Linked DNA regions of Methanolobus zinderi. The protein of the gene in region 1 binds, or shares a complex with, the protein of each later gene. Links are inferred from orthologs where the notes say so. Each region holds a gene or a part of one and is shown on either strand. Other genes may lie near its edges.

Region 1 (11,167 bases):
CTCCCGAGGGTTTCAGGGTGCGTTATCATTCCATGAAGGACAATTATTTTATTTTCGTGGCCAGTGAGGACAGCCTCAGACCCGAATGGATAGATGAAGGGCATAAGATACTTGCCGAACTACAGGAGGTGGAATAATGGCTGCAGTGCTTGAACCGTATATCTACGAAGGTGGTATCCATAAGCACACCCTGATCACCGAACTTCTGGAAGATCTGGGCGGATACCTGATACAGAAGGTACCGGCTGCCACAGAAGTCACCCTTACCATGCTGATACCCCGGGAAGATGTGCATCTGATCGAGGAGCTCGGCAAGAAACTGCTCGGCACACTCACAAAGGCTCCGCTCACGGGCACTGAAATCGCCGTGGTGTCTCCTACATTGGCATCCCATCACCTGCCCCACTCTGCCTGCGACGTTGCAGAGCACCTGCGCAGGGATGGTGCCAATACGAATATGCTCGGTCTTGCAAGAGGTATGGGAAGAAGGGTTGCGCTGTCTGCTGACTATGAGCGCAGGCTTATAAACGAGCATGATCTGGCTGTATTCTCTTTTGGTACCTTCAGTGACTGTATCAAGAACAAAAAACCAAAGCTTCTTGAAGGTGTGAGGATTCCCAAGGTAGTGACCGGAGGCCCGGAGCTTAAGACCGAGGAGGTTGCACATGCCGATGTGTATGTGGGTAATATAGGAAGGGTTGCCCACCGTCTGCGCAAATCGGATGAGATCAGTTCACTGGATGTCATGAACCAGAAGGTCGGTGAGGTCGTGGAAAAGATGCGTGAGGAACTTGCAAAGGATCCTCTGGCGGTACTGCCCCCGAGGGTTATGAAGGAAGTGCATGAACAGGTACCTCAGATATACGAGGTACTCACGCCAGCCCCGATAACCCTGCAGCTTGACGGTCTGCGCATAAAACTTCCCTACGGGCAGTTCCATGAAAAGATAGAGAACCTTGAATTCGATGAGGGTATAAGGCTTTCAGAGCTTGCAAGGATAACCCCCTCCAAAATGAAAAATTATATATTGGTCAAAATCAAACGTGAATCTGAGGTTGGCTTTGTTATTTGACAGCAATCGTCCATCTCTCTGAACCGAGGCTGTTCTCATGGAAATCGAAAAGATACGGAAAACTATTGATAAGGATACCGACGAGGCTGTAGAAGATATTCTCACAGAGGTGGAAGAACGTTATGGTGAAATTCCGTATATTGTGAATTTCATGAAGGACATGCCCGAGCTGTTCATCCCGAGGATGATATACGAGAACAGCGTCATGCGTGAGTTCAGGCGTATGGACCCTAAAACTGTGGAACTCATATGTATTGCTGTTTCCTCAGCACTTCGGTGCGAATACTGTCTGAAGACCCATGTAAGGGTTGCGAAGAGACTTGGAGTATCAAAGGAAGAGATATTCGATTCTATTCTGATTGCTTCCACGATATCCAATGCCGCCGTGCTTGCTGAAGGTACACGTTCCCTGGACTCGGAATTCAGCGAGGATGAGTCCGAAAAGCAGAATAGCAGGGATGGTACCTGCACGATCTGCAATATCGCTTCGGAGCTTCCCGAAGAAGAATAATTTTCAGTAGAAAGGTGTTCCTGCTATGAGAACGCCTACGATGTAACCCAGGATCACACCACCGTTCAAAAATGGTAGTCCTGCCTGTGGTTTTCCTCTCATTACAAGTACTGTTAGTGCAATGAATCCCACTAGAGTACCTACCATGGCTGCCAGTGCCGGGATGTTTATGAATCCTGCTATCCGGTATGCGTCTGTGAGGAAGATGTTTGCCGATACCACAAGTATGGTCGGCATGATGGCGTCTCCCAGACCCATGAAGAACGCTTCCCTCTCCTCTCCCTCTTCTTTTTTGAAGGAGTCCTCGATAAAGGAATATTTCATGTGCTTTGGCATCACGAAAAGTATTGGGAGACGCATATCCATAACTCCTTCTGCAAGGTCTATCATGTGTTTTGTCCTGTAAACTGCGATGGCATCATATATTGCCAGAAGTCCGAGGAGTACCACCACCGGTATTATGGAAAGTGAGATGCCGAATATTGCACTGGCTCCCGCACCGATTAGCAGTCCCACTGTGTTTATCACATACCATTCCGGGAACTTATAGAGGAGCACGGTCAGGATCACGGCAAGGGAAATTGAGATCACGTTATTGATCAGAGCGGATACTGTGGTAAGTGCAAACAGAGCGTAGAATACATAATACATCGTTGAAGCCACTGCAAGCAGGATGACCAGTTGTATTATCCACTGCATACCTCTTCTGATGGCCATCAGCAGCAGGAATGTGAATACGAGTATGGCACCAATGTAGAATATGGCGTTTGAGGCATCATCAGGGTCTTCGAATGCCCTCATATCCTCGGCCACCATGGGTGCGGCCAGTAGAAGGGCCACCAGCTGTACGATTATAATGATACCTGCCATTGCGAGCATTGGCCTGTATTCTTTGAAGCTTTTTTCCTCCGAACTCAATTAATAAACTCCCGTTATTTATTACAAATATTTATATCAGTTCCAAATATGTTATGAGCATATATATTTAATACTATGCCACATCTCTGTCAAATATAAAACCTATAAGTACAATAGGATACCCATATAAAGCAAAAGAGGGAACGAAAATGGAAAGCCGGGATATTATATTCTCAGTTGTAATGGTAGTGTCTGCGTTTGTTCTGACATATGAATGGCTTGGAAGGTTCAAGTACAGTCCGGCAAACGCTCTGATCATACTTGCCGCCATCGTGATGGTTGGTTCTCTGGCAGCTATGATCCTGTCTGTAGATATGCGTCTCAGAAAAATAGACAGCATGCTTGAGGCAAAGGAACGTTCATTGAGAATAAATGTCCAGAGCGTCGAGGGCAACCTTGACAAGAGGATGAACGAGGTTCTTGGCAGAGTGGATGACGTAATGAACTCTCTGGAAAGGACCCGTTACAGATGAATTTTCTTCTTTTTCCAGTTTATTCCAGCATTAATCCGAAAGTCATATTAACAGGATGTTATGTACATGGGATTCAATGTCTTCCATTCTAGTGAGAGGTGCGTAAATGCGCATTAACTTAGAACCGGTAGGAATAATTAAAAAAGCTGGTAAATGTTCTGAGGTTCTCATTTATTCCGAGTTCGAGCAGTTGATAAAGAATATCGCTACAAGGCTTGGAAATAGTGATCCTGCAGAACAGAGTCTTCTTATTGTTCACAGAAATAAGGACAATAAAGACATTCATCAGGTACAGGTTACGAAAACAAATATTATCGATCGGGTGGGGAATATCTTAAAAGTGGGGAAGATAGATGCCAACGATGACTCGGTCATCGACGTAAGGCTCAACGAGTAATTATAAGACTCTATTTGAAAAAAGGATGAAAATAAATGGGTACTGATATAGGGGACCTCTTGAAGAAAAGGCCGGTGGAACTGCCAGATCTGACTGCCAGAGTGGTCGCCATCGATGCATACAATACCCTGTACCAGTTCCTGAGCATAATACGCCAGAGGGATGGCACTCCTCTTAAGGATTCCAGCGGGAATATCACATCCCATCTGTCGGGAATACTGTACCGGATGACAAATCTAGTGGAAGCAGGAGTAAAACCTGTTTTTGTTTTTGATGGCAAGCCCCCCGAACTGAAGTCCGGGACCATTGAAAAGCGCTCCCAAATCCGTGAGAGTGCAAAGATAAAAGCCACCGAAGCGCGTGAAAAGGGACTGGCCGAAGAAGCGTACAAGTATGCACAGGCTTCCTCAAAGGTGGATGCCACAATAGTTGAGGATTCTAAGAAACTGCTTGATGCAATGGGAATCCCCTTTGTGGATGCACCCTCGGAAGGTGAGGCACAGGCAGCTTATATGGTCAGAAAAGGAGATGCTGATCTTATAGGTTCACAGGACTATGATTCTCTGCTTTTTGGTGCTCCGTCTGTGGTCAGGAACCTGACCGTCTCCGGGAGGAGGAAACTGCCCGGAAAGAACATCTATGTGGATGTGAAACCTGAGATAATCGATCTTGAGGAATCCCTGACAGAACTTGGGATAAGTCATGAACAGCTTATCGATCTTGCTCTCTGTGTCGGAACCGACTACAACAGCGGACTCGAGAAGGTCGGCCCTAAAACGGCACTCAAGCTGGTAAAAGAGCATGGCAGTATTGAGAATATTCTGGATGCAAAGAAAGCTGAGATCGACAAACTGGAATCGATTAAGGGATTCTTCACGGACCCTCCGGTATCAGATGATTATGAGCTGAAATGGAGCAAACCAAAAATTGAAACTGTTATCGATCTGCTCTGCACGGAACATGACTTTTCAAATGCCAGGGTTACAAAGGCACTGGAACGCCTGGAAGCATCTTCCGGGGGCGGCCAGAGTACCCTTGACAAATGGTTCTAATTTTTGACAAGCAGTGAATCGCCTGTCATATCCTCAGGCTTTTCTATGCCAAGCATCTCAAGCATTGAGGGTGCTATATCGGCAAGCTTTCCGTTTTTCAGAGATATGCCCTTATCCGGATTTACAAGAACACATTTTACAGGGTTGCAGGTGTGTGCGGTATGTGCTCCTCCTGTGTCATAATCCAGTATCTTCTCGGCATTACCGTGATCCGCTGTGATAAACGCCGCTCCGCCTGCATTTATCAGAGCATCGATAATCTTTCCTACACACTCATCCACCGCTTCTACAGCTTTGACCGTGGCATCAAAGAAACCCGAGTGTCCGACCATATCCATGTTCGCAAAATTGAGGATAATTGCATCATATTTGCCTGATCTGATACGCTTTACAAGCTCGTCCGTGACCTCATAGGCACTCATTTCAGGTTTCAGGTCGTATGTGGAGACCTTTGGGGATGGTATGAGACATCTTTCTTCTCCGGGGTTCTGTTTCTCCTCTCCGCCATTGAAAAAGAAAGTAACATGGGCGTACTTCTCGGTTTCAGCGATACGGAGCTGTTTTCTGCCAGCTTTGCTCAGGACCTCGCCCAGTGTATTTTTTATTGTCTCAGCAGGGAATGCCACCGGGACATCCAGTTTCTCATCGTACTCGGTCATGCATACATAGAACACATCCGGTTCTGCTTTTCTTTCAAATCCTTCAAAATCCTTCTCCACAAAAGCATATGTGAGCTGGCGTGCCCTGTCCGGCCGGAAGTTAAAGAAAATTACCGAATCTCCGTCCTTCACAGTTGCAACAGGATTGCCTTCTTCGTCAACTATCACCGTGGGTTTGACGAACTCATCGTTCTCACCCCTGTCATAGGCAAGTTCTATGGCTTTAACCGGGTTTCCTGCAACAAGTCCTTCTCCAAGTGTGAGAGCATCGTATGCTAGCTCCGTCCTCTGCCATCTCTTATCACGATCCATTGCATAGTATCGGCCCGATACAGTTGCCACCTGTCCGTAGCCGGTATCTTTCATGAGCTTTTCCTGCTCCTGCATATCTTTGAGTGCTGCTCTTGGTGGCACGTCCCTGCCGTCAAGGAATGTGTGGATGTAGACGTTGTCAAGTCCTTCTCTTTTTCCCATTTCCACAAGAGCTCTCATGTGGCTCATGTGGCTGTGTACTCCACCATAGGAGAACAGGCCCATTATATGAAGCGAGGAAGCGTTCTTCTTTACATTCTCAATAGCCCTGAGAAGAACAGGATTTTCAAAAAAAGAGCCATCTTCTATTGCCTTGTTAATCCTGGTGTAATCCTGATAAACTATCCTTCCGGCACCGATATTCAGGTGACCTACCTCTGAATTTCCCATCTGTCCTTCGGGAAGTCCCACGGCATTCCCTGCAGCATTCAGCAGGCAGGAAGGATATTTCTCTACAAGGCTGTCCAATACAGGTGTTTTTGCAGCCTGGATCGCATTACCGGTTTTTTCCTCTGTATAGCCCCATCCGTCAAGTATCATTAACAAAAGAGGCTTTTTAACCTGTGACATATGGGTTGAGATATGTCTGAAGGTTCATAAATGCGTTGTTATGGTTCCAGGCTTACGGGATTGTTCAGCAGGCGGAATTCCCTGTTTACCATTATGAGCGTGACCAGAAATGAAAGGCCGTCCGAGAGCGGGAACGCCATCCATACTCCTGTTAACTGGAAAAAGTTCGGGAGTATCAGCACAAAAGGTATCAGGAACAGCAACTGCCTGCTCATTGAAAGTATGAAGGAGGGTTTTGCCTTTCCGATAGCCTGGTAAAAGGAGGCTCCAACTATCTGGAAACCAACCAGTGGCACGGCTATTACCATTATGCGTGTGGCATACTGGCCGGAATTTATGAGTTCCTGATCACTGCTGAAAATACTGAACAACTGTTCTGGGAAAAGGAACAGAAGCAGGAAACCCGTGACCGACATTATGGTTGTGATAGCGATTGAAAGCCTGACGGACTGTTTTACTCTGTCGAAGTTTCTGGCTCCATAATTGTATCCGACAATGGGCTGCAATCCCTGTATCACACCGAACATGGGCATGAAAGTGAACATGAAGAGCCGGTTGATTATTCCGAATATGGCGATCGCAATATCTCCTCCGTATACTGCAAGTGCATTGTTCAGCACTATTATCATCAGACTGCTGGAAGCATTCCTTGCAAGTGGACTGGAGCCAATCGCCAGTATCTCTTTTACAATACCGATATCCGGTTTGAGATATCTCATGTGGAAGTTCAGCATGCTTCTGCCCGTCGCAAAATAGTGGACCAGATAGAAGGCTCCCACTGCCTGTGCCAGGACCGTGGCTATTGCAGCACCCTTTATGCCCATATCAAAACCGAAGATAAATACGGGATCCAGTAGAATATTTAGCCCTGCTGATGCTACCATGGTGTACATTGCTACCTTCGCATTGCCTTCGGACCTGACAACGTTGTTCATTGCCAGAGCATAGATGAAGAACACAGAACCCAGAAGTATTATACTCAGATAGTCCAGAGAATACGGTAAGATCGTTTCAGTGGCCCCGAAGAGTTTCAGGATTGGGACTATGAAAATGCTTCCAAGTATGGTTATCAGTACGCTGGATATTATGACCAGGGACAGGATATTTCCCATTGTCCTTTCTGCCTTCTCGTGATTCTTCTCCCCGAGGGCACGTGAGATTATGGACGATCCGCCAATTCCCATTGCAAGGGCAATGGACATTACGATCATCATTATCGGGAATGCTATGGCGATACCTGCGATTCCCTGTATGCTGTTCTCGCCCAGGGCCTGTCCGACAAAGACCGTATCCACGACATTGTAGAGGGCCTGCACTATCATACCTATGGTTGCAGGTGCGGACAGTCTGAAAAGCAACTTCCCTATGCTTTCATCGGCCAGTAACTTACTACGCTCATGCAAAACTTTCATCCTCGATACTGTGAAAACAGGATGGTATATTAGAAGAACAAAGCTATATATGATTTTCTTCGCTAATTAATCATGATCGAATGTGAAAGATGCGAACGCAGCGAACTGGTCTGAGAGTTACGATGCTCTTATTCTTGACAGCAGCATATTGAACATGAGTAAGAGATTGCTTTCGAACATGATGACATCAATGTTGCTCCTGTCCCTTTTAGTTGCACTCAGCACCGTGAACTCAAGGTCTTTTTCAGCTTCCGTGCGTATAAGCTCAAAGGGATTGGAAAAATCCTTTTTTTTCTCAATGACGGCCCTGCGGATATAGAAAGGATCCAGGTAGTTATTGATCCACAGGGAAAGCTCTTTCCTGTACTTGATGGAAAGTGCCATGTTCCTGATTCTCTTCAATGCATAGTTCCGGTTTTCTTCGCAATATGCAGTCCATTCAGGCATTTTATACCTCCCGTGTTTGATCCGGATTCGGATCTCAAACCATTCCCGATTAAATATTGATTTCAGTCAATAATAAATTTACTCCTCTCAATATTTATATTTATCTTATTATTTAATTGGTTTTTTCTTTTCGATATTTATTTATCCGAGTATAAGCCACTTTTATACGGGGAACAATTCGAATTCCGGAGTTCTGGTTATGGTAGAAAAGATCGAAAAGTCAGAAGAAGAGTGGAAGCAGATACTTTCAAGGGATGAGTTTTTAGTCCTGCGGAAAAAAGGCACAGAACCGGCTTTTACAGGTAAGTATTATGATCTCAAGGAAAAGGGAACTTACCTGTGTGCAGCATGCGGTCAGGAGCTTTTCAGCTCGGAAGATAAATATGATTCCGGTACAGGCTGGCCGAGTTTTACAAAGCCTATTTCCGAGGACCGTGTTATACGCAAAGTGGACAATAGCTACTTCATGCAACGCACTGAGGTTCTGTGCAGCAGGTGTGGCAGCCATCTGGGTCATGTATTCGACGACGGTCCCAAACCCACAGGTGAGAGGTTCTGTATGAACTCAATATCACTGGATTTTAAAAAAGAGGAATAGGACTAAAGGATTAAAATTAAGTGAGAGAAACCCTCACCCTTATCTGACATTTACCTTGAGAGTCATCTCAGGTACATCTTCTACACTGAAGGTATAGGTTCCGCTTTCAGTGAAGGTGTAAGCGAACGCATCGTTGGAATCCATTTCCTGATCTTCGAAAAGACCGTCATCACTTACCAGTGTATATGTGCCCTGTGGCTTATAGTTCCTCCAGGCTACTGTGTCACCTCTGTTTATTTCAAGCTCGGAAGGTTTCATCATACCGTAGTATTCCATTCTTACGGCATAGTCCTGCCCTTCTCCGGTAACTGTATCAGAGACTTCTGTTGCCTCTTCCATTGATGCTTCTTCACCGGCTTCTTCTCCACTATCAACCTCTTCGGTGCTGTCAGTACATCCGCTGACCATGACACCGGCAAATATCAATACTATTATCAGTACCAGCCATTTATTTTCCATATCTGCCACCCTTTATTGCTAAATTCTATGCATATTGGTGCTTTTCCAGCACTGAGTTATGCAAGTGTTTTCGGAAAAATTTATACGAAATATAGTGAAATAAGAGCTATGGACACATCCCTTATATTCTTTATGTATTTGCTGCTGGTGAATATAGTCGCATTCTCACTTATGGGTGCCGACAAGAGAAAAGCAAAGAGAAATGAGCGCAGGATATCGGAAAAGACCCTGTTCACCTGGGCAGTGATCGGTGGCAGTGTGGGTTCCATTGCAGGGATGTATTTTTTCCGCCACAAGACAAAACATCCGACCTTTAAGATCGGCCTGCCCTTTATACTGCTGCTTCAGATATTCGTATTTATTCGTTTCCTGCTCCCTCTTTATATTTTGACCTGAGACAGGATTAAAATCCCAGTCTCTCCATTTCCTTGAGTATCTTTGGTGTAAAATCCGTGAAATTCTGGATGCCGCCTGTCCATGATGCTATCATCATGGCATCCTTGACCTCCTGAGAGGTGGCTCCGAACTTCTTGAGCCTCTGGAGTATCTTGAGTGCACTCTTTGTTTTCAGATTTGAGCAGGCGATGGCGAAAACCAGCAGATGCTTGTTCTTCTTCGAAAGTCCGTTTTCCCTTTCGGCCCAGACTGCGGTGTAAAGTCCTGAAAGCCCATCTGCAAAATCCTCATCCAGCTCCTTTGCATAACGTACTGACCTTGGCTGGAATCCCTTTACGTCCTTTACTTCCTGTGTATCGTCTGCCATAGTTATCAGTAAATATCTGGCAGGAAATGATTTAATATTTTCTTAACAGGGAACGTACATGGACCGGAATATCCCTGAAATTGAGGGAAAAGGCATCTACTGCCTTATACTTCGCAACATCGCATGCAGTATTAATGTCGGAAGGTGTGGAAAGATCGATTTTGAAGCAGGCTATCATATTTACGTGGGCTCTGCCCTTGGGCCCGGAGGGCTTAAGAGACTGAATCGCCATATCCGTGTCGCACAGGAAAGAAATATAAGTAAAGTTCACTGGCATATTGATTATCTTCTTACGTATCCTGCCTTTGATCTGGTAAGCGTGATCTATACACATAGTTCTGAAAGGATGGAATGCCTGCTTGCAGAGAGGATAGGAGCTGAAAACGTTCCAGGATTCGGGTGTAGTGATTGTAATTGCCGATCTCATCTCTTCTATCGCAGGAGCAGTCCGCTGAAAGAGATTGGGGAAGCATTCTCGGATATCTTCTCCTTTGCACCGGTTACAATAGAAAACTTTTAATGCCGGGTAGCACTAAAGTTCCTGTATGTCTCTTGAAAGCTACGGGGTATTAAAAGGCAGACCCAAAGACTGGCGATACGGAACCGGAAGAAGTCCTCATTTCCAGATACTTTTGCATGACGGTCAGATGGAACATCGTATTGCTGTTAATGTCAGATCAAAGGTACCGCCTTCGGAACTCCTTTATTTTGTAGACGAGAATTTCGACCACCCCCTCCTTTCAGGGCTCAAGGACCTTGATACGGGCTTTCATTCTCTTGAAAACAAGAAGGAACTGTCACTTGACTATGTACGCGGAGAGCTTTTTGATCTCTCTGCCATGGAAACTCTCAATCATAACATCCCCGGACCGGATAACGACCTGAATGAGATGATCCGGGACTATATCAAAGAAGCAATATCTACTAAAGGCACGGTATACGCTTTCGGAAAGAGATGGGGACCTGAAACGTTTCTGCAGGACAGTTGCTTTGGTTTCAGGCCGGGAAGCGGTATCCATGATATCCATATGAACCAGGGAAGCCTTAAGAAATGGAGGGATGACGATGCGCCTTTCAATGACGGCGGCCTGCTGATACATCTTCCGGAAAAGGACCGCTGGGTAGCACTTTTCCTTGCCTTCCAGTCACAGTGCTTTGAAACCGACGAGACAACGGGTCATTGCAAAGAGGAAAAATCCGAATCCGGATCTGATACAAAGGATATTTCAGAATCCATTGAATCATGCCAGTGTGTGGTATCTGCAGGTACAATCAGGATCATTGCGGCTCTTGTGGATCCCGCTTCCGATGATCCGGGTCTGGAAATGATCACATTGTTCAATGCATCTCCGGATGATGTCAATATTGATGACTGGACCATAGTTGATGCAAATAACAGGAAGTCAGTTCTGAAAGGAACAATAAAAGCATGCTCGGGTGTAAAGGTACACCTGTCAGGAAAAGGTGCCCAGCTATACAAGGATGGTGGCAGTATCGGCCTTTTCGATGAGATGGGTGTAATGA
Region 2 (11,178 bases), 2.1 Mb from region 1 along the record:
TATGATAGGTGTCGAACTTGATCGCAAGTGTGCGGACATTGTAGAGTCCTGCATGAAAAAGGGTGTGCTTCTAAACTGCACCTCGGAAAAAGTGCTGCGTATAGCTCCTCCTCTTACAATTAGCAAAGAGCAGATCGATGCGGTGGTGGATGTGCTTGAGCAGGCCTGAGCTGATAAAACCGGAAATTGCCAACATAGCTGAATATGTACCTGGTAAATCCATTGAGGATATCGCCCGCAAATACGGTCTTGATCCGGCTTCCATCATAAAACTTGGTTCAAATGAGAATGTACTGGGACCTTCTCCTGAAGCCATCAAGGCCATCAGAGATCATGCCGGAAAAGTGAATATCTACCCATCGGCAGACGCATCCGAGCTTGTGGATGCCATCTCCGAATACACGGGCTTCCCTGCAGAGAACATATGTGCCGCAGGTCCGGGGATGGACGGTCTGCTGGACAACCTTATGAGATTACTGATTTCACCGGGTGACGAGATCATCCTCCCGATCCCTACATTCTCCTATTATGAGGTTGCAGCCCGCGCAAACGGAGCGGTAGCTGTTCATGTGAATCTGGGGGAGGATTTTGTACTGGATGCCGATGTGATAATTGAAGCCGAATCATCAGGTACGAAGATAATATTCCTGTGCTCGCCTAACAACCCGACCGGCAAACAAATTCCAGAGGCCGATCTGCGCCGTATACTGGAACACACAAAGGGTCTGGTCTTTGTGGACGAGGCCTATGTGGAGTTTGCAGACCGCAACTATGCCGATCTTGTGAACGAGTATGACAACCTTATCATCGGACGAACACTGTCCAAGGCATTCGGACTTGCCGGCATGAGGCTGGGTTATGGTATTATGCCTGCATGGATCAAGCAAGAGTACATGAAGATAGCAACACCCTTTAACATCAGTGTTCCGTCCATTGCAGCAGGTGTTGCGGCATTATCTGAAAACGATCACCTGGAAAAAAGCATTCTCTGTGCCAGGGAAGGGCGCGATTATCTTGCAGAACATATTCCTTTCCGGGTCTACGGCTCGCAGGCTAATTTCGTACTTGTGGATGTTGCACCCTTAAGATCAAAGGATGTTACTGAGAAGCTGTTGAAAAAGGGGATTATCGTCAGGGACTGCAGCTCTTTCAAAGGAGCCGGTGATTCTCTGATACGTGTGACCGTTGGCACAGGCGTGCAGAATGAAATGGTAGTCGAAGCATTCAAAGAAGTTGCAGCTCAGTCAGAGCTGTAAACTTTATCTATTTTCATAAGCGGGTAGTCAAGTTCCTGGTCGAATGCCAGACTCACATCAGCAAGTACTGATTCATATCTCATTGTGATTTTCACATCAAGCATACGGCCTTCCAGTTCGCAGTAGCCGAACTCATCATTCAGTCTGGAACGGATTATGTCCCTGTCGATGGAGACAGTTATGTCTTTGACAAAGGGTTGTACCGAAATGCTTTCCTGTATTGCGGTCTCAAGGCTCTCTACGGTCCTGAGATTGACGGGTGAGCCTGTGAACTGATGGTAGAGGGCTCCAAGCTTGATGCCTGCCTCAAATAATACGTTGTCTCTGTCTGTTATCATGTATGTATCCTTCATTTTTATACAGCCTTTTTTATTGCAGGTGATATCACGTATAGTAACATTATGCCCAGTAAAAGGCTTGCCATTAGATGCGTATAACTCAGGTTGACCGCATAGGACAGAATGGTTATTCCGAAGACCAATGCCACAGGTGTTACGATCTCTGGTTTTCTCGCTTTCATGTATGTGAACCTGCTGATCATGAGCAAGCCAATGACAAAAGCAAGCAGTATTGCCAGATAGCTGTTAAAGTAATTCTCGCCCGCCAGTACATATGCTGAGAGGATGATACCTCCTGCGGTAATCGGGAGTCCCCTGAAAGAGGGAAGACCCTGATGTGATGTATTGAACCTTGCCAGCCTGAGCATCCCGCAGAAAAAGTAAAAGCTGAGTGCTGTAAAAAGCAGATATCCTGCACTCTCGCCCGCAAACGAATAAAGGATAGCAGCGGGGGCAAGTCCGAATGAAACGATATCTGCGAGTGAATCAAGATTTGCTCCCAACTCGCTTCCTGAAAAAAGCCTTGAAAGATATCCGTCAACACCATCTGCCACAGCAGCCGCAAGTATCAGTATGGGGGCAAGATAGGTAAAGCCATCCTGGATCACAATTACTGCCAGCAGTCCACACAGTGAATTGAATAAGGTGACAATGTCGGCTAATTTCAAACTCCGTAAAATGTTTTTTCACTCCTCACAGTCTGTCGCCCTGGCGATCACCGTTAAGCCTGCAAACACCCTGTCACCGATCTCGCAGGCTATGTCAAAGTTCTCGGGGATCGTTACATCAACCCTTGACCCGAAACGTATCATTCCGAACCTCTCTCCCTGTGTCAGGTGATCCCCTTCCCTTACATATGAAACGATTCTTCTGGTAACAGTTCCCGCAATCTGTATGACTTCTACCAGCCCGTGTTCTGTCTCTATGAGCATATGACTGCGCTCGTTCCTGTCCGAATCCTTACAGAATGCAGGTATGTATCCTCCTTTCTTATGCACGATGGAGTGGATCTTTCCGTTAATGGGCACTCTGTTAACGTGGACATTCTGGAAATTCATGAAAATGCAGATCTTCCGTCCCCTGATGTCAACGATCTTTCCGTCGGCAGGTGCAAGCATGATCCTGTCACATTGGTCGACCTTTCTTTCAGGGTCCCGAAAAAAGAATAAAAAGAATATGGTAACGGCAATTCCAAGCAAGGCTATTTTATCCGTATGTGGCCAGCTTAAAAAAAAATGGGCAATGGTAGCGAATATACTGATAGTAACTGCAGTCACTATCCAGGGAGCCGAACCTTTTGCAAGCATCTAATTATTTCCTACGACTTTTTTTAATATATTCTGGATGCATTCGGTGACCAACAGCCATACTCCTTCGATGAGCTCTATAAGTTCCGGAAGGATACGCATGACCACATAAGCTATGGCAAAGAGTGCTATGCCGGATCCTATCTTCCCGATGGTGTGATGTGCGATCTCAAAGCTGTTAGGGCCGAACCATTGGTATCCGTAAGCAGCAATTACGAATACATCCCTTATTATATTTAAACCGTATATAACAGGTACGGAAACGAGGAATGCTTTTAAGTGTTTCTTCCATGGTGCATCCACAGAGATTATGAGCCCGATGAAAAGGGCGATACTCTCAATGGCAGTACAGGCAAGAATTATCTCTACTCTATACCCGTTAAGACCAATCTTGTTCCAGGCTGTCAGTTCCGCGGGCATGTTCAGCAGATGCATCGTCCAGAGTACGTTGTCCGTAACAAGGCCGATGATCCATACATTGAGGGATTCCATCTGTGCAAAGGGGAAGTAGAACAATGATCCAAGGGCTGTTGCGCTTGTTGCCATGGATGTTATGTCTGCTGACTTATTCTCCAGTATCTCCGGATGTCTGTACTCCCTGAACATAGTATATGATATCATCAGACAGAGTATACCTACGGTTATAACCAGCGCGACATTGAAGTAGTCATTGATCTCCAGGTAGTGCCCTGGCTGGATGAACCAGTGTATTGCAAAGAATACCCAGCCTGCCGCACCCAGCAGTTTGCGCCAATTCTTTTTTCTGGGTGTAAGCGCACTGGCAAGCATGAATGCCACAGCAACCCAAAGTACATTTTCTATCATTTACAAGCACCTTTAATAGGTATGCGCTCTATATATTTGATTTAGCGTATTAAGTTTTTGTTCCTATGTGCCCCGAAACACCAAAACTGACAGTTGATGCTGTGATCCTGTATGATGGCAGAATTGTCCTGATACGGCGTAAAAACCCTCCTTTTCAGGGAAAGTTTGCTTTGCCGGGTGGTTTTGTTGAAATAGGTGAGACCGTGGAAGCAGCGGTGGTACGGGAGGCTCTGGAGGAAACCGGGCTGTCGATAGAAATAGTTAAGTTACTTGGGGTATACTCTGACCCCCGGCGTGACCCAAGAGGACATACGGTAAGTGTGGTCTATCTGTCAGTCGGTAGTGGAGATCTCAAAGCAGGTTCAGATGCCAGTGGCGCACATCTCTTTGATATTTCGAATTTACCCGAAATGGCGTTTGACCACAATATGATATTAGAGCAGTCACAAGGTGAGATTGATGGAATTTTGTCCAAAATGTAAAAGTATGATGTTTCCGGTAAAAGGTGTCTCTCAGTGCAGGAAATGCGGTTATGTGAAAGAAAAGGAAGCCAAAGATGGATCACTGGTGTCCAGATCGGAGCGCTCCGACAGGGAAGTAACGGTCCTTGAAGGTGAGACCGCACAGGGTCTTCCGACAACATCAGTCAGGTGTGAGGAATGTGGCCATAACGTCGCATACTGGTGGCTTCGCCAGCTCAGGTCTGCTGATGAATCTGAAACACGTTTCTTCAAGTGTACCAAATGTGGAACTACCTGGCGTGAGTATGATTAATATATAATTACTGCACAATATAAGGGCAGGTTGCACAAACTTTCAGATTATTTTCACGAAAGCTTTTATTAGTAAATGTGTATAATGACCTAAAAATCAAATTTATTTGGCGGAGAATCCAGATGTTCAAGGCAACAATCGATGCAGATACACTTAAGAGTTCCATAGAGGCACTTTCAGTTCTTGTTGATGAGGCGAGGTTCAAAATATCTCCGGAAGGATTTACTGTCAGGGCGGTGGACCCTGCGAATGTGGCAATGGTCAGTTTTGAACTCGGTTCAAATGCCTTTGAAGAATTCGCTGCTGATGACAGTGAGATAGGCATGGACCTGTCCAAGATCAGCGACATTTTCGGCGTGGCAGGAAGAGATGACAAGGTAAGTATGGAACTTGATGAGATGTCGCAGAAGATGTCACTTCACGTTGGTGGCCTGTCTTATACCCTTGCATTGCTTGACCCGTCGACCGTCAGGGCAGAGCCCAGGATACCCCAGCTTGAGCTTCCGGCAGAGGTCGTATTAAACGGCAAGGATCTGCAGAGGGCCGTCAAGGCAGCGGAAAAAATTAGCGACCACATGTTACTGGGAGTTGAAGGCGATGCATTCTACATGGAAGCCGAAGGCGATACGGATCGTGTAAGGCTTGATATTCCACGTGACCAGCTCATAGATCTCAAGTCCGGTGAAGCACGTTCGCTCTTCTCACTGGATTATCTATCCGACATAGTCAAACCCGCATCAAAGTCCAATGAAGTAACAGTTGAGCTGGGTAAGGACTTCCCTGTCAAGATCGGTTTCACGATTGCCGGCGGTGAAGGCAGGATCGGATATCTACTTGCCCCACGTATCGAATCTGATTAAGGACATGGAACACAAGGACCTTGCACTATATCCTTACGTAAGCGAGGCTTCCGGTTATGTGGCAAGCCTTGATTTCTCCCTTGACAGGCTGATATCCTCAAGGGCCATGGATTCGGCACGCCTGCGCGGCAAGGAAAGGGTGCTGCAGGCAATTGAGGGCGATATTCTCAAACCCGGTCTTATGAGTTCCGATGATCGTAAGATACTCATCGAGCTCCTTTCCTATCCTTTCTCACGTATACTTGTCTCATGCGTGGACGATTCTTTTCTGACCAGGAGATATGCTCTTGCAGAAGCTGTCTCCTCATACAAATCACTGAAAGGCAGGGAGCCTGCTTTTCTCAGGGAGTTCTCTCTTGAATTCGATATACAGGCGCAATCCGATGATTCCGGTTTCAGGATGCATTTCACGGATTACATCAGGCTTGCAAGTACCCTGAAGGCAAGCGAATGGAAACTGGTGAACCGCAAACTGGATCATGGCTATGTAAAGGTCTCAAAGGATGAATTTGCACGTCTGCTCCAGGAAGGTATCAAAAACCGAATCGAAGGTAGCCTACCTGTATCAGTCCCGGAGGACATACAGCATGCATGTGAGCCCTATCTCGAAGAGATAAAGACCGCGCTTCATGAACGCAAGAGTACCTTCGGGGACGGTACGGAATTCGGTACTGTGGAAAGCGGCCTGTTTCCACCATGTGTTATCTATGCAGTATCACAGACACAGGCAGGTGTCAACCTTGCCCATTCCATGAGGTTTGCAATGACGTCCTTTTTGCTCACTGTGGGTATGTCGGTGGATGATATCATGAACCTTTTTACCACATCTCCTGATTTCGACGAGGAAAAGGCGAGATACCAGGTTGAACATATCGCCGGTGCATCGGGGACAAATTACAAACCACCTTCATGTTCAACAATGAAGACCTACGGCAACTGCTATGCCCCGGACGAGCACTGCAAAAAGGTCAAGCATCCTCTGGGATATTACAGGCGCAAGCTCTGGTTTAAGAACAGGGATGCACAAAAAAATAAAGCAAAGGCACCATCAAAGACTGATGACGCCAAAACCGGATCTAAACCTGATTCTTAACTTCGTTTGTATTCCCTGCATCGGTCAACAAAGCTCTTAACCGGGAATGAGGCAGGGTGTGCATGTGTATAACTTGCCAGTGAGTTGTGTTCGGTGATACAGTCCATACCATCCACGATCCCCTTTCCGCGCTTCATCTCATAGATCAGCTTTGCATCTTTATCACAATATGTGGCTGAATAGTGGAATTCATGTCCCCTGATGGTTCCCCTGATAAAGTCTCCCTTTGCCGTACCCTCGGTGTAGCCAAGAGCCTGAAGCTTTTTTGTCATCACAGTTTCCGCAGGGAATAGGTCTGCCATCTTGTAAACGGTATCCTCTATTTCATAAGATGTTGAAAGGTATTGAAGTCCTCCGCACTCTCCATAGATGGGCATGCCGTCGGTAGAGAGATCTTTCAGGGACTTTGTTGTCTTTGAGCTTTCCAGCTCTGCCATGTGAAGTTCCGGATATCCGCCACCAAAGTACATGCCATCCACATCCGGTACTTCTCCCTCCATGGGGCTGAAGAAGACAACTTCTGCTCCGGCCTGCCTGAAAGCATCGAACATATCCTGATAGTAGAAACAAAATGCGGAATCATATGCGATACCTACCTTCACCCTGTCATCAGAAGGAGTTTCCTCCACAGTTGCATCCCCCATATCCGGGGCACTTTCCGCAATGGAGATTATTGCGTCAAGATCGATATTCTCCTCGATAAAATCTGCCAGTCCTGAGGCATCAAATTCCTGCTCATGTGCCATGTAGAGGCCAAGATGGCGTGAAGGTACGGTTACGTCCTGGTTGCGTGGGAGTGTGCCCACAACAGGGATGTCCTGAATGGAATCAATGATCATCTGTGAGTGTCTCGGGCTGCCTACCTTGTTAAGGATCACTCCTGCAACATTTACATCCTTATCATATTCGGAAAATCCCTTAACCATTGCAGCGGCACTTCTGGACATGCCGTGGACATTGACCACCAGGATCACGGGCACATCTAGTGATTTTGCAACGTGTGCGGAGCTCGCTGTCTCTGTGGCTCCCATGCCGTCGAAGAGCCCCATGACTCCCTCTATCACATTGATGTCCGCATTACTGGAGTATCTGGAAAAAGTGTTTCTCACCCCGTCAACCTGCATCATGAAGGTATCGAGGTTCCTTGAGGGTTTACCGCATATTGCGGTGTGGTATGTGGGGTCGATGTAATCAGGTCCCACTTTGAAAGGTTGTACTTCCATCTGTCTTTTTTTCAGGGCCGCCATTATTCCCATGGACACAGTGGTTTTTCCGACACCACTGTTCGTTCCTGCAAGTAGTACAGCTTTTGTCATGCAGGTTAGTTTGTCCAGTTTGTATATATGTATTGTTCCTGTCCCTATTCAAAATAGTTAAATAAGCGCAGCCTATCTACGTACTATGAATTCATCCGTGGCATGCACCACTCTGACGGATCCGTTCGGACGAACGGTCAGAAGTCTGAGAATGTCCATTACTAACAGGTGTAATCTCAACTGTATTTACTGTCACAACGAAGGAGATCCGGGCAGTGTACGGGAGATGTCGGTTGATACAATTGTAAACATTGTACGGGCGGCTGCGGATTTTGGTGTCGACCGTCTCAAGATATCCGGAGGGGAACCTCTCCTCAGGAAAGACCTTGAGGAGATCCTTGCCGCACTGCCACCGCTTAAGGATGTATCTCTGACCACAAACGCAATTTTGCTAAAGGACAGGGCACAGTCTTTAAAAGATGCCGGGCTGGACCGGGTGAACGTGAGCCTGGATACACTCGACCCTGCAAAGTTTCGCATGATCACAAACTGCAAAAAGGACGTTCTCGGTCAGATACTCGAAGGCATAGAGGAAGCCGTCCGTGTGGGCCTGAAGCCTGTTAAGGTGAATATGGTGCTCCTGAAGGACCTCAACGAGACGGAAATCGAGGATATGCTTGAATTCACGGGGAAGTTCAAGGGAGATGTCATACTGCAACTGATCGAGCTTATGGATTTCAAGGATGTTGCAGAGTTCCACGTTGATGCCGATAAGGTCGAGGATGAACTGCTTGACCGTGCCAGCGATGTCAAAGTACGCAGGATGCATCACAGGAAAAAATACATAATCAATGGTGCAGAAGTGGAATTCGTACGCCCCATTGACAATACGGAATTCTGTGCTAACTGCAACAGGTTACGTGTCACAGCGGAAGGCAAGCTCAAACCCTGTCTGCTTGTGAACAATAATCTGGTGGATGTTTCGGGTGCAAATCCGGAAGAACTGCCGGGCTTGCTGCAGCGTGCAGTGAGCAGAAGAGTGCCTTTTTACACAGAGAGGAGAGATAAAAATGGAAGTTGAACTGACAGTTGACGGTAAAAACATAGAGATAAATCGTTTTGTACAGGATATCCTGGGAAGTACTGTAGTCGGTGCCACAGGAACTCTGCGCGGAGTCGAGGATGACTGCACAGAGATTGTTCTGAAAATAAAGAAATAAATTTTGTCTTTTTCTTTACCTTAATCTTTTATCGACATACTCCTGTTCATAGCAGATGCTCTATCTCCGAGAAGCCAATGGGGGATGTGGCATCCAGTGAGATCGGTGTTACGGATATGTGTCCCTTGCTGACAAGTGCATCAACATCGGTACCCTCTTCGTCTTCATTTATCAGGTCGCCTGCTATCCAGTAGTACGGTCTGCCCCTGGGATCGTGTCTTTCCTCCACATCGGTCCTGAACAGCTTCCTGGAAAGACGCGTGATCTCGATTTCAGTATCTTCTTCTACATGATAGGGCAGGTTGACGTTTAACAGATCCACGTTTTGGGGAAGGCCGTGCTTAATGATTTTCCTGGCTATCCTGTTGACTACCTTGATCCCGACTTCAAAGTCATGCTGATAATCTCTGTGATCATCGAACTTGTCGCCTTCCTCTTTCACCTGAACAGATGCCGCAATTGCGGGTATGCCGTAACTTGCACCCTCGAGTGCCGCACCTATGGTGCCGGAGGTGGTTATTGTATCTGTGCTGATATTCTCTCCGATATTGAAACCTGAAAGTATGAGGTCGGGTTTTTCCTTCATTATTGTGAACATGCCTATGATCACAGAGTCCGTGGGTGTTCCGCCAACCGCGTTCACCTCGACTCCGTCTATTCTGGTCGTCGTCACCCTGAGTGGTTCAAAAATAGATATTGAGCGTCCCACACCACTTTGCTGCATAATGGGTGCGGACACGGTAACATCCCCCAGGTCCGCAACGCTCCTGTAAGCAGCCCTTATGCCTGCGGAATATACGCCATCGTCATTGGTAAGAAGGATCTTTCTGGACATGGCCTACTCTTTGTAGGTTAAAGTTTTAAAGCTAATGGCTAAAATAAAAAAAGCTAAGAGCAAAATCCCGGTGATCACACGTTTGCAAAGATCCTTTTCCTTTCTTTGGAAATGATCTCCTGGTCAGAACCTTCCGGTAATTCCGAGAGGGCTTTGACCTGCTCGATGACCTCAATGTCTTCGCTCATGCTGTCAAGTTGTTCTATTATATCAACAACCGCCTCATTCTGTTCTTCACTGAGGCATTTGTTGTCCCTTGCAATTTCAAGCAATAAGGAAGCATCATCAAGCACCTGGGCAAGTATTGTCCTGTCCATATACTCTCTTGCAAGGTCTGAATCCTTTCCTTTTAATGTTTCATTGAACTCATTCAACTGAGTCTCAAAAAGTCCTATGTCGTAGTGTGAGCTCCTGAAAATCTTCCTAACATAGTCTTCCCTGTAAACCTGTTTGGAATTCTTCAAGACTTTCAGGAGTTTTTTGTAGTCCATTCTCTCTCGTCCTGTTGCAGACCTCGTCCATATGCCTGCAGTTTTTCCCGTGCTAGAACAAATTAACGTTTGTCAGCTACTTTTTTTCTGAGATTCAGATTGGTCTCAGCTTCAAGGGGAGCAGGTGCAATAAGTTTCAATGCGTCATACATCTCAGTGAACTGGCCACCGTTAACGTCATATTCGCCTTCAAGATCTATACCGTATTCTTCTCTGTTTTCTTCGACGATGGGATCACACAGGTATACCTGTAAATTACCACCAGCATCCATGAAAACCGAAGGTCTTGCCCCTGAGTTGTTGTACTCTTCGACCAAACCTCTAAATACAAATGACATATATCGCATTGATTCCATCGGTCATCACCATTTATGCTAGTTTCTGAGCATCTATTTAAACATAATGTACTCGATTTTTTGAGTATGTAGTTTTATGGACAGTTCTATGTTCATAGCATGGCGATAAAAAATCCTCAAAAAATTAATAAACGCACACAATTGACATTATTTATCATGTATATTTATATTGACTATTATATTTTATTGGTTGGCAGATTTTCGGCAAATTTCTATAAGAAACATTTTTAATCATTGGGGCATACTTGGAAGAATAAATTTCATCAAATGATCATCTAGTTGGAATAATTATGCTTGAGGATGAATATCAGCTTGACTTTTTCTATGAAAACGGCTTTATTCGTAAGCAGTGTTCAAAATGCGGTAAATTCTTCTGGACACGGGACCTTGACAGGAATACCTGCGGCGACGCTCCCTGTGATCCATATAGCTTCATAGGTAATCCGGTTTTCAAGAAAAAGTTCGACCTCGCAGAGATGAGGGAATATTATCTTAGTTTTTTCGAAGAAAGAGGCCATACCAGACTGGAAAGATATCCTGTCGTGGCCAGGTGGAGAGACGACATAT

What was found.
Region 2: the proteins of fen (region 1) and HWN40_RS10680 are in contact, whole or in part, in a crystal structure (PDB 1RXZ), measured with the Archaeoglobus fulgidus proteins. The link is inferred for Methanolobus zinderi from one-to-one orthologs. Residues at the interface, in WP_010877775.1 of Archaeoglobus fulgidus: Lys326, Ser327, Thr328, Gln329, Ala330, Thr331, Leu332, Glu333, Arg334, Trp335, Phe336; in WP_010877842.1 of Archaeoglobus fulgidus: Asn43, Val44, Ala45, Met46, Pro120, Arg121, Pro123, Leu125, Gln151, Met192, Ser194, Asn218, Tyr219, Pro220, Ile237, Leu238, Ala239, Pro240, Arg241, Ile242, Glu243, Ser244.

The regions. Positions count from the first base shown.
Region 1 is NZ_CP058215.1:63,573-74,739, reverse strand. The notes cover bases 2,637-5,414. They hold fen (flap endonuclease-1), read left to right. Parts: upstream 2,637-3,406; coding sequence 3,407-4,423; downstream 4,424-5,414. Other genes in these bases: gpmI (2,3-bisphosphoglycerate-independent phosphoglycerate mutase), read right to left, coding at 4,420-5,414; HWN40_RS00335 (hypothetical protein), read left to right, coding at 3,081-3,371; HWN40_RS00340 (hypothetical protein), read left to right, coding at 2,651-2,974. Outside these bases: HWN40_RS00360 (methanogenesis marker 17 protein), read left to right, coding at 1-137; HWN40_RS00355 (methanogenesis marker 7 protein), read left to right, coding at 137-1,072; HWN40_RS00350 (carboxymuconolactone decarboxylase family protein), read left to right, coding at 1,110-1,583; HWN40_RS00345 (presenilin family intramembrane aspartyl protease PSH), read right to left, coding at 1,587-2,501; more of gpmI, read right to left, coding at 5,415-5,964; HWN40_RS00320 (MATE family efflux transporter), read right to left, coding at 6,003-7,376; HWN40_RS00315 (hypothetical protein), read right to left, coding at 7,494-7,823; peptide-methionine (R)-S-oxide reductase MsrB, read left to right, coding at 8,023-8,421; HWN40_RS00305 (cupredoxin domain-containing protein), read right to left, coding at 8,461-8,880; HWN40_RS00300 (DUF1294 domain-containing protein), read left to right, coding at 8,989-9,276; HWN40_RS00295 (carboxymuconolactone decarboxylase family protein), read right to left, coding at 9,284-9,643; HWN40_RS00290 (GIY-YIG nuclease family protein), read left to right, coding at 9,702-10,163; HWN40_RS00285 (DUF2278 family protein), read left to right, coding at 10,189-11,167. UniProt on the Methanocaldococcus jannaschii protein: Structure-specific nuclease with 5'-flap endonuclease and 5'-3' exonuclease activities involved in DNA replication and repair.
Region 2 is NZ_CP058215.1:2,164,973-2,176,150, reverse strand. What follows is about bases 3,703-6,491. They hold HWN40_RS10680 (DNA polymerase sliding clamp), read left to right. Parts: upstream 3,703-4,622; coding sequence 4,623-5,360; downstream 5,361-6,491. Other genes in these bases: HWN40_RS10670 (cobyrinic acid a,c-diamide synthase CobB), read right to left, coding at 6,450-6,491; priL (DNA primase regulatory subunit PriL), read left to right, coding at 5,335-6,453; HWN40_RS10685 (transcription factor S), read left to right, coding at 4,186-4,500; HWN40_RS10690 (NUDIX domain-containing protein), read left to right, coding at 3,792-4,208; artA (archaeosortase A), read right to left, coding at 3,703-3,726. Also shown: HWN40_RS10720 (acetylornithine transaminase), read left to right, coding at 1-169; hisC (histidinol-phosphate transaminase), read left to right, coding at 150-1,256; HWN40_RS10710 (dihydroneopterin aldolase family protein), read right to left, coding at 1,241-1,594; HWN40_RS10705 (archaetidylserine synthase), read right to left, coding at 1,612-2,274; HWN40_RS10700 (phosphatidylserine decarboxylase), read right to left, coding at 2,281-2,901; more of artA, read right to left, coding at 2,902-3,702; more of HWN40_RS10670, read right to left, coding at 6,492-7,769; GTP 3',8-cyclase MoaA, read left to right, coding at 7,855-8,790; HWN40_RS10660 (hypothetical protein), read left to right, coding at 8,780-8,929; 5'/3'-nucleotidase SurE, read right to left, coding at 8,976-9,764; HWN40_RS10650 (hypothetical protein), read right to left, coding at 9,839-10,255; HWN40_RS10645 (hypothetical protein), read right to left, coding at 10,318-10,611; alaS (alanine--tRNA ligase), read left to right, coding at 10,902-11,178.